DNA from 3 places in the Paenibacillus sp. B-A-8 genome. Region 3 is predicted to be linked to each of the others. Evidence: predicted binding sites of a transcription regulator. Region 3 holds the regulator's gene; each other region holds the start of a gene.
The links. The regulator Rex, encoded in region 3, represses fermentation and respiration genes when NADH is low (regulators of the CRP and FNR family bind a similar motif). The targets are predictions, from matches to a motif close to TTGTGAAATATTTCACAA.

Region 1: adhE (bifunctional acetaldehyde-CoA/alcohol dehydrogenase) is a predicted target of Rex. The motif match lies at 1,487-1,504, and genes of this name have one in related genera.
Region 2: ACN6MV_RS02090 (flavocytochrome c) is a predicted target of Rex. The motif match lies at 2,015-2,032, and genes of this name have one in related genera.

What each region holds. Positions count from the first base shown of each region.
Region 1 is NZ_CP183882.1:4,969,560-4,973,885, reverse strand. It holds gene ACN6MV_RS22545 (ABC transporter substrate-binding protein) at 1-1,175, shown strand, start outside; gene adhE (bifunctional acetaldehyde-CoA/alcohol dehydrogenase) at 1,579-4,200, shown strand.
Region 2 is NZ_CP183882.1:458,308-462,633, forward strand. It holds gene nhaC (Na+/H+ antiporter NhaC) at 1-1,315, shown strand, start outside; gene ACN6MV_RS02085 (RidA family protein) at 1,330-1,719, shown strand; gene ACN6MV_RS02090 (flavocytochrome c) at 2,048-3,598, shown strand; gene ACN6MV_RS02095 (ABC transporter ATP-binding protein) at 3,700-4,326, opposite strand, start outside.
Region 3 is NZ_CP183882.1:4,652,658-4,656,983, reverse strand. It holds gene dinG (ATP-dependent DNA helicase DinG) at 1-968, shown strand, start outside; gene ACN6MV_RS20895 (redox-sensing transcriptional repressor Rex) at 1,102-1,752, shown strand; gene ACN6MV_RS20890 (amidohydrolase) at 1,742-3,043, shown strand; gene ACN6MV_RS20885 (DUF5590 domain-containing protein) at 3,210-3,728, shown strand; gene ACN6MV_RS20880 (hypothetical protein) at 4,143-4,326, shown strand, end outside.

The sequences.
Region 1 (4,326 bases), 320 kb from region 3:
TTGAAATTGTTAAAGACGACTGGCAGTACAATGTAAGTGAAATTGGAATCAAAATGGCTGCGAATGAAGCACCAACCTTCTTTAACACCTACGCTACAGAAGCTAAATTCCTGGTGGAAAAGGGCTGGGTTGCTGACATTACGGATCTTTGGAACAAATACGAATTTAAGGATCAAATTAACCCAGTACTGCAAAATCAGTTCATCATTGATGGTAAAGTTTTCGGAGTAACTCAAAAAGGTTATGTAACAACGACTATGATCAACAAAAAAATGCTGGATGAAAAAGGCGTTGCGGTCCCACCAATGGATTGGACTTGGGATGATATGCTGAATACGGCTAAAGGCGTAGCTGATGTCAAAAAAGGTATTTCCGGTATTGCTCCAATGGGTAAAGGTAACGAAGCAGGCTGGAACTGGACCAACTTCCTGTTCGAAGCTGGCGGTGAAATTCAAAAGGTTGAAGGCGGCAAGGTTGTCGCTACCTTTAATTCCGATGCTGGTGTTAAAGCACTGGATTTCTACAAGAAACTTAGATGGGAAGCTAACGCGATTCCTCAGGACTGGGCACTTGGCTGGGGCGATGCTGTAGGCGCATTCCAACAAAGTCGTACAGCTATGGTAATGGCTGGGTCCGATGGCGTAATCGAGCAAGCACTGAATCAAGGTGGACTGAAACCTGAGGATGTGCTCACATATCCAATGCCTGCTATGGAAAAAGGCGGCAAGCATACGGGGGTACTTGGTGGTGATTACCTCGTAATTAATCCGAATGCAACACCAGATGAGCAAGAAATGGCATTCCGTTATATCACATTTGATTACTTCTCTGATAAAGGTTTGGAAGCACTGGATGCAGTCCTTCAACAACGTACAGCTGATGGTAAATACTTTATCCCGCCACTCTTAGATTACTACTCAGCAGATTCTGAGTTTGGTAAGAAGACCAAAGCGGTTTATGACAAGTACACCAATGTATACCAATATAGCCCTGACATTATGGGACTCTTAGATGGTAAACCTGAAGCTCAATACAATACACAGGACTACTACGCAACAATGTCCAATGTCATTCAAGAGCTGTTCTCCAAAAAAGGAACGGATTCTAAGAGCCAGCTAGAAGCAGCAGCTAAAACAGTGCAAGAGAAATTCTTTGATACGATTAAAGCAGAATAGGTAAATTAATAAAATCGGTCCCTTTGGGGCCGGTTTTTTTGTTGTTATAATTTATAAATTTATAAATCTACAGAGCTAATGATGATCAACTGGAAACTATTACGGCATAGGAAAATCGTAAATTTCTGTGATGAAGGGAATGCCTTAACGGAGTGCTGTATTAAAGCGATTGGAAGGAAATGGGCTCAATACTTTGCTTATTAAAGTATAATTCTAAGATTTGAAGGGATTTTTAACATAAAATATGGAAAAATATCTATAATATGATCGAATGAAAGCGCTTTGAAAACAAATCAAAAAAACTTTATACTTTGTGAAAGATTTCACTATACAAGGTGGAAATCATGTGATAAGATAAATGTGTAGAGAAAAACAACTAAAAATTGACAGGAGGACGAGGGAGATGGCAGTTAAGAACGAAGTCGCCGCCCAAGTTAAACAAGTTACCGCTGAAGAGTATATTCAGAATTTAGTGGATAAAGCGAAAAAAGCGCATGAGGCATTCATGGCGCTAGACCAAGAGCAAGTTGACACAATCGTTCATGCAATGGCGTTGGCTGGACTCGACAAACATATGTATCTCGCAAAATTGGCCGTAGAAGAAACTGGACGCGGCGTATACGAAGACAAAATTACGAAGAACATCTTCTCAACTGAATATATCTGGCACGGAATTAAATACGATAAAACAGTAGGCGTTATTGAAGACAACGCTTATGATAGCTTCCAAAAAATTGCTGAACCCGTCGGAATTGTTATGGGTATCACACCGGTAACCAACCCTACATCCACCACGATGTTTAAAGCGTTGATTTCGATTAAGACACGGAACCCTATTATATTCGGTTTCCACCCATCTGCGCAAGAGTGTAGTGCAGCTGCTGCAAAAATTCTTCATGATGCTGCCGTGAAAGCTGGCGCTCCTGAGAACTGTATCCAATGGATTGAAATGCCAACAATGGACAAGACAAACGCATTGATGAACAACCCAGACGTTGCTCTTATCTTGGCAACTGGTGGTTCTGCAATGGTAAAAGCAGCTTACAGCTGTGGTAAACCAGCACTTGGCGTAGGCCCTGGTAACGTACCTGCTTTCATTGAAAAGAGCGCGGATATTGATCAAGCCGTAACGGACATCATTCTTTCTAAAACATTTGATAATGGTATGATCTGTGCTTCCGAGCAAGCTGTTATTATCGAAGAACCAATCTTCGATCAAGTGAAGAAGAAAATGATTGCTAATGGATGCTACTTTGTGAATAAAGAAGAAGCTGCCAAACTGACTAGTGGAGCAATGAATGTAGAAAAATGTGCGGTTAACCCAGCAATCGTAGGTCAATCCGCAGTGAAAATTGCTGAAATGTGTGGCATTCAAGTCCCTGCCGGCACAAAGATTCTGGTAGCAGAACTTGAAGGTGTAGGCACTAAATATCCACTTTCCGCTGAAAAATTAAGCCCGGTTCTTGCTTGCTACAAAGTTAAAAATGCAGATCAAGGGATCGAACGCGCAGCTCAAATTGTTGAATTTGGTGGTATGGGACATAGCTCGGCTATCCACTCCAACAACGAAGAAGTAATCATGAAGTTCTCTAACCGTCTGCAAACAGGACGTATTCTCGTTAACTCGCCTTCCACACATGGTGCGATCGGCGATATCTATAACACTAATATCCCTTCGTTGACTCTGGGTTGTGGATCTTATGGTCGTAACTCCGTGTCGCAAAACGTTACAGCAATCAATTTGATCAACGTGAAAAGGGTGAATCGTCGTACCGTGAATATGCAATGGTTTAAAGTACCTGACAAGATCTATTTCGAAAAAGGCGCTACTCAGTACCTGACCAAAATGCCTGATATCACACGTGTCGCAATTATCACTGACCCAATGATGGTTAAGCTTGGATATGTAGAAAGAGTTGAACATTACCTGCGTCAACGCCAAACTCCTGTAGCTATCGAAGTGTTCTCGGAAGTTGAACCAGATCCATCGACAACTACAGTTGAAAAAGGTACTGCAATGATGAACAGGTTCCAACCGGACTGCATCATCGCACTTGGCGGCGGTTCCCCAATGGATGCTGCAAAAGGAATGTGGTTATTCTATGAACATCCAGACGCAGATTTTAACGGTCTAAAACAAAAATTCATGGACATCCGTAAACGGGTATACAAATTCCCTAAACTTGGTAACAAAGCTAAGTTTGTAGCGATTCCAACTACTTCGGGTACGGGTTCGGAAGTAACATCTTTCGCAGTTATTACCGATAAAACAACTGAACAACACACTAAATATCCATTGGCTGACTATGAGTTAACACCAGACGTAGCTATCATTGATCCAGAGTTCGTATACAGCTTGCCAAAAACTGCAGTTGCAGATACAGGTATGGACGTATTGACACATGCTATCGAAGCTTATGTATCTGTTATGGCGAGTGACTACACTGATGGTCTAGCTATTAAAGCCATCCAACTGGTATTCCAATACCTTGAAAAATCGGCACTGGAAGGCGACAGAGTAGCTCGTGAGAAAATGCATAATGCATCAACACTTGCGGGTATGGCCTTTGCCAATGCATTCTTGGGAATTAACCACAGCTTGGCGCATAAATGGGGCGGACAGTACCACACCGCTCATGGTCGTACTAACGCGATCCTTATGCCACACGTTATCCGTTACAATGCTAAAAAACCTACGAAGTTCGCTTCGTTCCCTAAATATTCGCACTTCGTAGCTGATGAGCGTTACGCTGAAATTGCCCGTATTTTGGGATTGCCAGCTCGCACAACTGAAGAAGGTGTAACTAGCCTGATCAATGCTATTCGCGATATGAATAAAAAATTGGGTATCGAGGAATCGTTCCAACAACTGGGCTTTGATCCTAAGGACTTCGAATCTCGTGTAGATTACTTGGCTGACCGTGCGTTTGAAGATCAATGTACAACTGCCAATCCTAAGCTGCCGTTGGTATCTGAACTTGCTGATGTATACCGTAATGCATTCTACGGAAGATTTGATAATTAGTAATTGGTTAAATAGAGAATAGGATAGTTGTGGACTTAGATAAAGGTGACAAATATCACTCGAAAGGTGATATTTGTCACAGTGTTTTTATAGAAAATAAACTAGAATGTTTATATAAACAACGGT
Region 2 (4,326 bases), 2.7 Mb from region 3:
TGGTTATAGCTATAACGACATACTAGAATCTATCGCTGGTAAGATCGCGAAAACGATGCCCGCCATTCTTATTCTGATCATGGTTGGTTTTATGATTGGGGCATGGATGGTTGGTGGAACGATTCCAATGATGATTTACTATGGATTGAAAATTATTAGTCCACAATTTCTGCTTATTACCGCATTTATTGCGACAGCTGCCGTTTCGCTTTGTACGGGCACATCTTGGGGGTCAGCGGGAACGATCGGGGTTGCTTTTATGGGCGTTGGCGCGGGTATGGATGCAAACCTAGCAGCAGTGGCTGGTGCAGTAGTTGCAGGTGCTTATTTTGGTGATAAATTGTCACCGCTTTCAGACACGACTAATATTGCGGCGTTAGCAACAGGTGTCAATCTATATGAGCATATTGGACATTTATTGTATACCACAATTCCTTCCTTTATTGTCGCAAGCGTTGTTTTTATTATTACAGGCCTAAACACAGATGCCGCAGGCGCTATTGTTCCGGAGAAGGTTGGAACAATCATGGGATCGTTGAATACAATTTATGACTTTAATCTGCTGCTTATAGTACCCGTATTAATCATCTTGTATGGTTCAATTACGAAGAAACCGACAATACCGGTCATGCTGATCTCTTCTATGTTCGCTATGGCTAACGCACTTGTATTCCAGGGGTTTACTTTGAATGATGTCGTATCTTCTGTTGTTAATGGATTTAATATTTCTATGGTTCAAGTTGCTGGGTTTGATTCTGCCAACGTTATTGAAGATGTACCCCGTCTTCTAAATCGTGGCGGAATGAACTCCATGATGGGGACACTTCTCATTTGCTTCTGTGCAATCACGTTCGCTGGAACCATATCTCTGACCAAGTCCTTGGAATTGATTGTTAATAAGCTTTTGAAGTTCGTCCATTCCACAGGTTCAATGATCGTAGCAACAATTGTTACAGGTCTTACGATGATCGGAGTTACAAGTAATGGTCAGGTGTCCATCTTAATGCCAGGTGAAATGCTACGTGAAGCATATATCCGTCGGGGCTTACATCCGAAGAACTTGGGACGTACCATCGAGGATTCAGCGGCGATTACCGAGCCTATTCTGCCTTGGACAGCTGCAGGTGCTTATATGGCGGGTACGCTGGGTGTTGCAACGCTACATTATTTACCTTGGGCTGTTCTCTGTTGGACAGGAATAATCTTTGCGACGATATGGGGCTTCACGGGATTCGGTATCGCGAAGTTAACGCCAGAGCAACAGGCAGAAATGCTAAAGGAATATGACGGCAACACTAATGAACAAGCTGGATAAAGGAGTCTTTTAAAATGACAAATATGCATAAAGAAACTGTAATAACAACGGATGCACCAGGCGCAATTGGACCTTACTCTCAAGCTGTAAAGCTTGGGAACGTCCTATATACTTCAGGACAACTCGGACTAGACCCGGTTAATGGGACTTTTCCTGCTACGGTTGAGGAACAGACGGAACGGTCGTTGCTGAATGTCAAAGCCATACTGGAAGCGGCGGGTACAAGCATGGATCAGGTAATAAAGACGACCGTTTTCCTAAAGGATATGAATGATTTTCTTAAGGTGAATGAGATTTATGGAAGGTTTTTTGCTCAGCCATACCCTGCTCGCAGCGCTGTTGAAGTAGCACGTCTGCCTAAGGATGGGCTCGTAGAAATTGAAGTTATAGCTTATGTACCTTAAATGATCCAGTAACGCTCAAACTACGGATTCCTTTAGAATTTCAGTTAGTTAAGCCTGCACACCCTGTATGGAAAAAGGATAAGGAAATAAGGCAGATGGCCACCCTGGAAAGGGTGGCTTTTTTGAAATATAAGAGTATATAGGGCACAGCTTTAATAACTGAGTAGGGAGCTGAGATGTATTTGAAATGGAGGAATTTTATGAAAAAATAATTGAAAATATACATGAAAATGTGACAGTAATCATAACTAATTACAGAAAACCTTCACAAAATAGTATCTTTGCTTTATTATAAATGTGAAAACATTCACAAAGGGGCGTTATAAAGGTGAAAAAGACAACAAGTGCTGCTCTTATTCTCATTCTTTCGGTTATGCTCGTGATCGCAGGCTGCGGTAACAGTAATAGCAACAGCGCAGGTAATAGTGCTGGCAACGAGAACAAGAGTAAGGTCAATGAGACGGCTAAAAATGATAAAACCGAAGCCGTATCTGGTGCATCAGAGGCTAGCTACACACCACTGGATCAATTAAAAGATAGCTATGATATCGTTATTGTCGGAGCCGGCGGTGCTGGAATGTCCGCTGCACTAGAAGCAAAGGCTAAAGGTTTGAACCCGGTTATTTTAGAAAAAATGCCAGTTGCTGGCGGGAATACAAGTAAATCCTCATCGGGGATGAATGCTTCTGAAACAAAATTCCAAAAAGATCAAGGTATTAAAGATAGCAATGATTTATTTTATGAAGAGACATTAAAAGGTGGTCACGACACCAACGATAAAGAGATGCTTCGTTTCTTCGTAGATAATTCCGCAAGTGCTATTGATTGGTTGGATTCGATCGGAATCAGACTGAACAATATCACGATCACAGGCGGCATGAACGAAAAACGTACTCACCGCCCAGAAGACGGCTCTGCGGTAGGCCAATACCTTGTCAAAGGATTGGTTAAGAATATACAAGAAAAAGAAATTCCATTGTTTGTGAACGCAGATGTGAAGGAAATCACCCAAAAAGATGGTAAGGTTGACGGAGTAAAGGTACTCTTTAACCAAGCCGATGAAAAAACCATTACAGCGAAGGCTGTTGTTGTCACTACCGGTGGTTTCGGTTCTAATATGGACATGATCTCTACAGTTAGACCTGATTTGGAAGGTTACGTTACTACTAACCAAATCGGCAGTACCGGTGACGGCATCAAAATGATCGAGGCACTTGGCGGAACCACCGTTGATATGGATCAAATCCAGGTTCACCCAACAGTTCAACAAGAAAAATCTTATCTGATCGGGGAAGCTGTACGCGGCGAAGGTTCTATCCTCGTAAATAGCGAAGGCACACGGTTCGTAAATGAATTGACTACACGTGATAAAGTTACCGAAGCGATCAATGCACTTCCTGAAAAAGCGGCAACGCTTGTCTTTGATTCCGGCGTCAAATCACGCGTGAAAGCAATTGAACAATATGACAAAATGGGCTTCGTGATCCAAGCGGATACCATCGAAGCATTGGCGAAAGAAATCGGTGTTCCAGCCGATAAGCTAAAAGAGACACTTGATACTTGGAACAGCGCAGTAAAGAACAAGAACGATGCTGAATTTGGCAGAACGACAGGAATGGACAACGACTTGTCCACCGCTCCATACTACGCTATTAAGATCGCACCTGGGATTCACTACACTATGGGCGGCGTGAAGATCAACACGAATACAGAAGTATTAAATAAAGAAGGCGCAGCTATTCCTGGCCTGTTTGCAGCAGGTGAAGTAACAGGCGGATTGCACGGTCAAAACCGGATCGGCGGTAACTCTGTAGCTGAGATCATTATCTTCGGCCGTCAAGCCGGAATTAAATCTGCTGAGTTCGTGCAAGCACAATAAGATTTAACTACTATTCTGGTTAAAACAAAAGAACCGCTTGGGCTAATTGAAGCCCGGGCGGTTCTTTGTTTAATCACTCATTCAAAGTGAGTGGAGCGTCGCTATTCAAAAAGCTGCTTCCCGCTTTTAGCCTGTTCTTCTCGCATCCATTGTGACAGTTGTCGTTTGAGTTTAAGGAATTCCGGGGAATCCGTAATCTCATCACGGCGTGGCCGTGGAAATGGCACGTCAACAGTATGTAGGATGGAGCCGGGGCGACCGGAGAATACATAAATACGATTCGAGAGCAGCAACGCTTCTTCGATGTTATGGGTGATGAATAGCACGGAGCGGCGATTCTCCTCCCACAGCTCCAGCAGCCAGCGCTGCATTTCACTGCGAGTTAGTGCATCCAATGCGCTGAAAGGTTCATCGAGCAGCATCAACTCCTGCGGAGCCAGCAGTGCTCTGAGAAAAGCAGCACGCTGCTGCATCCCACCAGACAGCATATGCGGATAAGCCTGTTCGAATCCATTCAAGCCAACCTTAGCGAGCCACTGGCGAGCTTCTTCACGAGCTCCATCCTGCAGAGCACCTTTGATTTCTCCGGCTAGCAGTACATTATCTTCAATCGTTCGCCAAGGAAAAAGAGCAGGCTGCTGCGGCATATAACTAATCTCACCGCGTTGACCTGTAACGACCTTGCCGTTCATGCGGATCGTTCCTGTATCAGGCTTCACTAGTCCGCC
Region 3 (4,326 bases):
TAGCTTCTATACGTGAGCAAGTACGGTTTTTTATGGGATTAAACGACGAGAATGTAGTATATTGGCTGGAGGCGAATGGAAATTATCGCAGCAAATCGCTACAGCTATATGCCGTCCCTGTTGATGTTAGTACCCAGCTTAAAGAGCTGTTCTTCGACAAAAAGAAAAGTATTGTGTTAACCTCGGCGACGCTTTCTGTCGATAAATCGTTCCAGTTTATGATTGATAATCTCGGACTTAATGAAGCTGCGGAAGAGGGGCGTCTAATGACATCTCTCCTTCCATCTCCCTTTAAGTATCGGGAGCAGGCACTATTAGTAATTCCACGGGATTTCCCTAGTGTGAAGGGCAGTGTGGGCGATGCCCGATTTGTCGATACGCTCGTACAGTCACTAGCAGAAGCGGCAATTACGACACGCGGACGGATGCTTGTTCTGTTTACTTCTTACAAGATGCTGCGCCAAGTTTACGATCCTTTGAAAGAGGCTCTAGCCTCACAAGAAATTATGGTGCTAGGTCAAGGCGTGGAAGGTGGAAGCCGCAGTAAGCTGATTCGACGCTTTCAGGACAGTGCTGCTTCAGTTCTGCTTGGAACTAGCAGCTTCTGGGAGGGAGTAGATATTCCGGGTGAGGCATTGACATGCCTGGCCATCGTGAGGCTTCCATTTCAACCGCCTAATCACCCTCTAGCCGAAGCGAAGTCTGAGTTATTACAAGCCCAGAAGAAGAATCCGTTTATGAAATTGTCGGTGCCTCAGGCAGTTATCCGCTTCAAGCAAGGATTTGGAAGACTGGTACGGACAGCGCAGGATCGGGGTATTGTTATAGTGTATGACACTAGGGTTATCGAATCTCATTATGGGAAGTATTTCCTTTATTCGTTGCCTGGCCCGAAAATGGAACATATGCTTACGGATCAAATGGTTCCTCGTATAGCAGAGTGGTTGGAAGACGGAGGCGTTTCTTAAGAAGGACATCTTCTGTTTAATTAATCACTCCACAATGAAGGGCGGTATAAGAGAATACCGCTCTTCATTGAGACGAGGTACAGAAATTTTAATAGGATTCAAACAGAATAGTACTTAAATTAGGAGGTAAATTATGAAATCGGATAAAATATCAGAAGCCGTTGTTCGCAGACTTCCTGTATACTTACGTTTCTTGAATGATCTTCAGAAACGTGAAATATTAACCGTTTCCTCGCAAGAGTTAGGACAAAAACTTGATCTGAATCCCGCTCAAATCCGTAAAGATTTAGCGTATTTTGGAGACTTCGGTAGAAAAGGTATCGGGTATGACGTAACTTATCTTATTGAGAAAATCCGTCATATTTTGAAGCTGGACCAACAGCTGAATGTGGCATTAGTAGGTGCCGGTAACCTTGGACATGCGTTATCTAATTATAATGCTTATCTGAAGGATACTATGAAGATTACCGCTATATTTGACTCTTATGCACCTAAGGTAGGGCGGAAAATCAACTCTCTTACGGTTCAACCCATGGAGGAGCTAGGTCAGACAGTTCGTGAGCAAGGCATTCGAATTGGGATTATTACTGTACCTGACTCAGAAGCGCAGAATGTAGCAGATATTCTTATTGAATCTGGCATTGAGGCGATTTTGAATTTTGCACCAGTGATTCTAAAAACACCACCGAATATCCGGGTTCATGCAGCCGATTTTACAACGGATTTGCAAAGTCTTGCTTATTATTTGAAAGACGGAAAGGAAGAAAGCGGAAATGAAGAGTAGTAAAACGATTATCAAAGGCGGGCGTTTTCTTATTCCGGGAACGGATGAGCCTGTTCTTAGTGGATATATGACTATTGAAGATGATTTGATCACTTACATAGGAAAAGAAGAGCCTTTGATGGAAGAAGGTGTGCAAGTTGTTGATGGCAGTCGTCTGTTGTTTATGCCTGGTCTGGTAAACACACACGGCCATGCCGCAATGTCATTGCTTCGTGGTTATGGAGATGATTTAGCGCTTCAAGTATGGCTTCAGGAAAAAATGTGGCCGATGGAAGAGAAATTCACCGGAGAAGATGTGTACTGGGGAACCTCCTTGTCTGTTCTGGAAATGCTGAAAGGTGGCACTACAACCTTCCTGGATATGTATGATCATATGGATCGAGTAGCTGAGGTGGTCGAATTGTCAGGTATCCGTTCTGTATTGATGAGAGGCGTGATCGGTCTTTGTCCAGAGGAAGTACAGAATCACAAGCTTGCGGAAGCGATTTCTTTTGCACGGAACTGGCATGGAAAGGCTGACGGTAGAATTACAACGATGATCTCGCCACACGCTCCATATACTTGCCCGCCGGATTTCTTTGTTAAGTTTGTACAGGCGGCGCATGATTTGGATTTACCGATGCATACCCATATGTCCGAAACGAAACGCGAAGTGGAGCAGAATGTAGTGGATTACGGCCTGCGGCCTGTAGCTCATTTAGAGAAGCTTGGAATGTTCACACGTCCGTCTATTGTTGCTCATGGCGTTCATTTGAATGATGAAGAGATCGAGATTCTGGCTCGTCATAATGTAGGTGTATCTCATAACCCGGGAAGTAATCTAAAACTGGCTAGTGGAGTTGCTCGTGTTACGGATCTTCTAAAGGCCGGTGTGAAGGTGTCGTTGGGTACAGATGGCGCGGCAAGTAATAATAACTTGGATATGTTTGAAGAGATGCGTCTTGCAGCACTTATCCATAAAGGTGTAAGTGGTGATCCTACGGCTGTACCGGCTCCGGAAGCTCTGAGTATGGCTACAGAGTATGGCGCGAAGTCTATCTTTTTAAATGATGTGGGCAGGCTCGCTGTAGGCATGAAAGCTGACTTTATCGCGATTGATATAGACCAGCCGCATTTACTACCGCACACAGATTTGCTGTCTCATGCTGTATACTCTGCCAGTGCCAAGGATGTTGAGCATGTATGGGTGAATGGTAAACAGGTTGTAAAACATGGACAATGTGTAACGTTAGATGAGGAAGCTATCCGTCGTAAGGCGCAAGAATCCTTTGAGGGGCTGCTCAAGCGCTAGTCTAAGATCATAAATTAACTGAAAGGCTGTGACTTTCTGCGTTTGCAAAAGTTACGGCCTTTTCTGTAAATATAAGAATTTATATGAATGAATATGAAACTTTGGATAAACACACGGGTGTGTTATATAATCAAAAAAGATATATTACTAGAAAGGGAGCTGTACCTTGAAGAAAAGGAAAAAATGGATCCTCCTGGGGTCAGTTCTGATTCTGCTCCTTCTGTTTGGACTTATCCAGTTCTATGCCTATATTATGAAAGATCAATGGAACGAGCGAGATATTGCTAAGGATATCGCCAAAACCAGCGCTGGTCTGACAGAGGTAACTAAAGCACAGAAATCCGTGTGGGATGAAAATGCAGTGTACTGGGTCTTAACAGGGAAGAATCAATCCGGGACCGAGTTGATGGTATGGGTACGCTTTACTGTAGACGGGAAGTTTGCAGAAGGCAACGACGCAGTATATGCTGAGGAACTGAGTAAAGGGACCTCTGAAGCGAAAATACGCAGCATAATTAAAGCTGATCTTCCGGACATTAGTATCGAGCGGTTGTTGCCGGGGGTATATAACGGAGAGTATGCATGGCAGCTTTTTTATAAACAAAGCGGTCGGTATTATTATCAATTTTATCGGTTCTCAGATGGAGCTCGAATGGGTGAAGGATATAGTTTACCCAGCCGCTAAAATAAACAAAAGTACTATACTAGAAACAAGCGGACCATTTATGGTTCGCTTGTTTTCGTTAATATGATGGATTATTTTGATATACTCGTAATGTACTATTTGTGATATACTAAGTAGGTAGTTTTTATATATTCTATTTAAAAAACACATGTGGAAATAAGCCTGTTAACGACAAGTAACGGCTCTTTTTTTTCGTTGAAATAAATTAATATATTTAATGAATTGGAAAAAAATAAAAAATAAAATTTTAAATATCTTCACACTTTTTTTCATTTTCGTATATACACATGTGATATACTACTGTTTGTAATTAGAACAGTATTAAGAGAACGTTAGGCTCTGATGAGCGCTTAACAGCTTTGATTTATTGATCATTCTGTTTACATTTTGTCATCTTTGAGAGGAGGACGTTTCTTGAAATTACGTCTTGTACCTGTACTGATAACGTCTCTACTGTCGGCTACTCTATTGTTCGGAGGATTCTTTTTATATCGTCAGTTTGCTTTACAGGAACCGCTCCAAAAGATTGTATCCGGTTATGAGGGAGTAAATAATTCACATATTAGTATTAACCGCGATGAGGTCACTTTGAAACTTG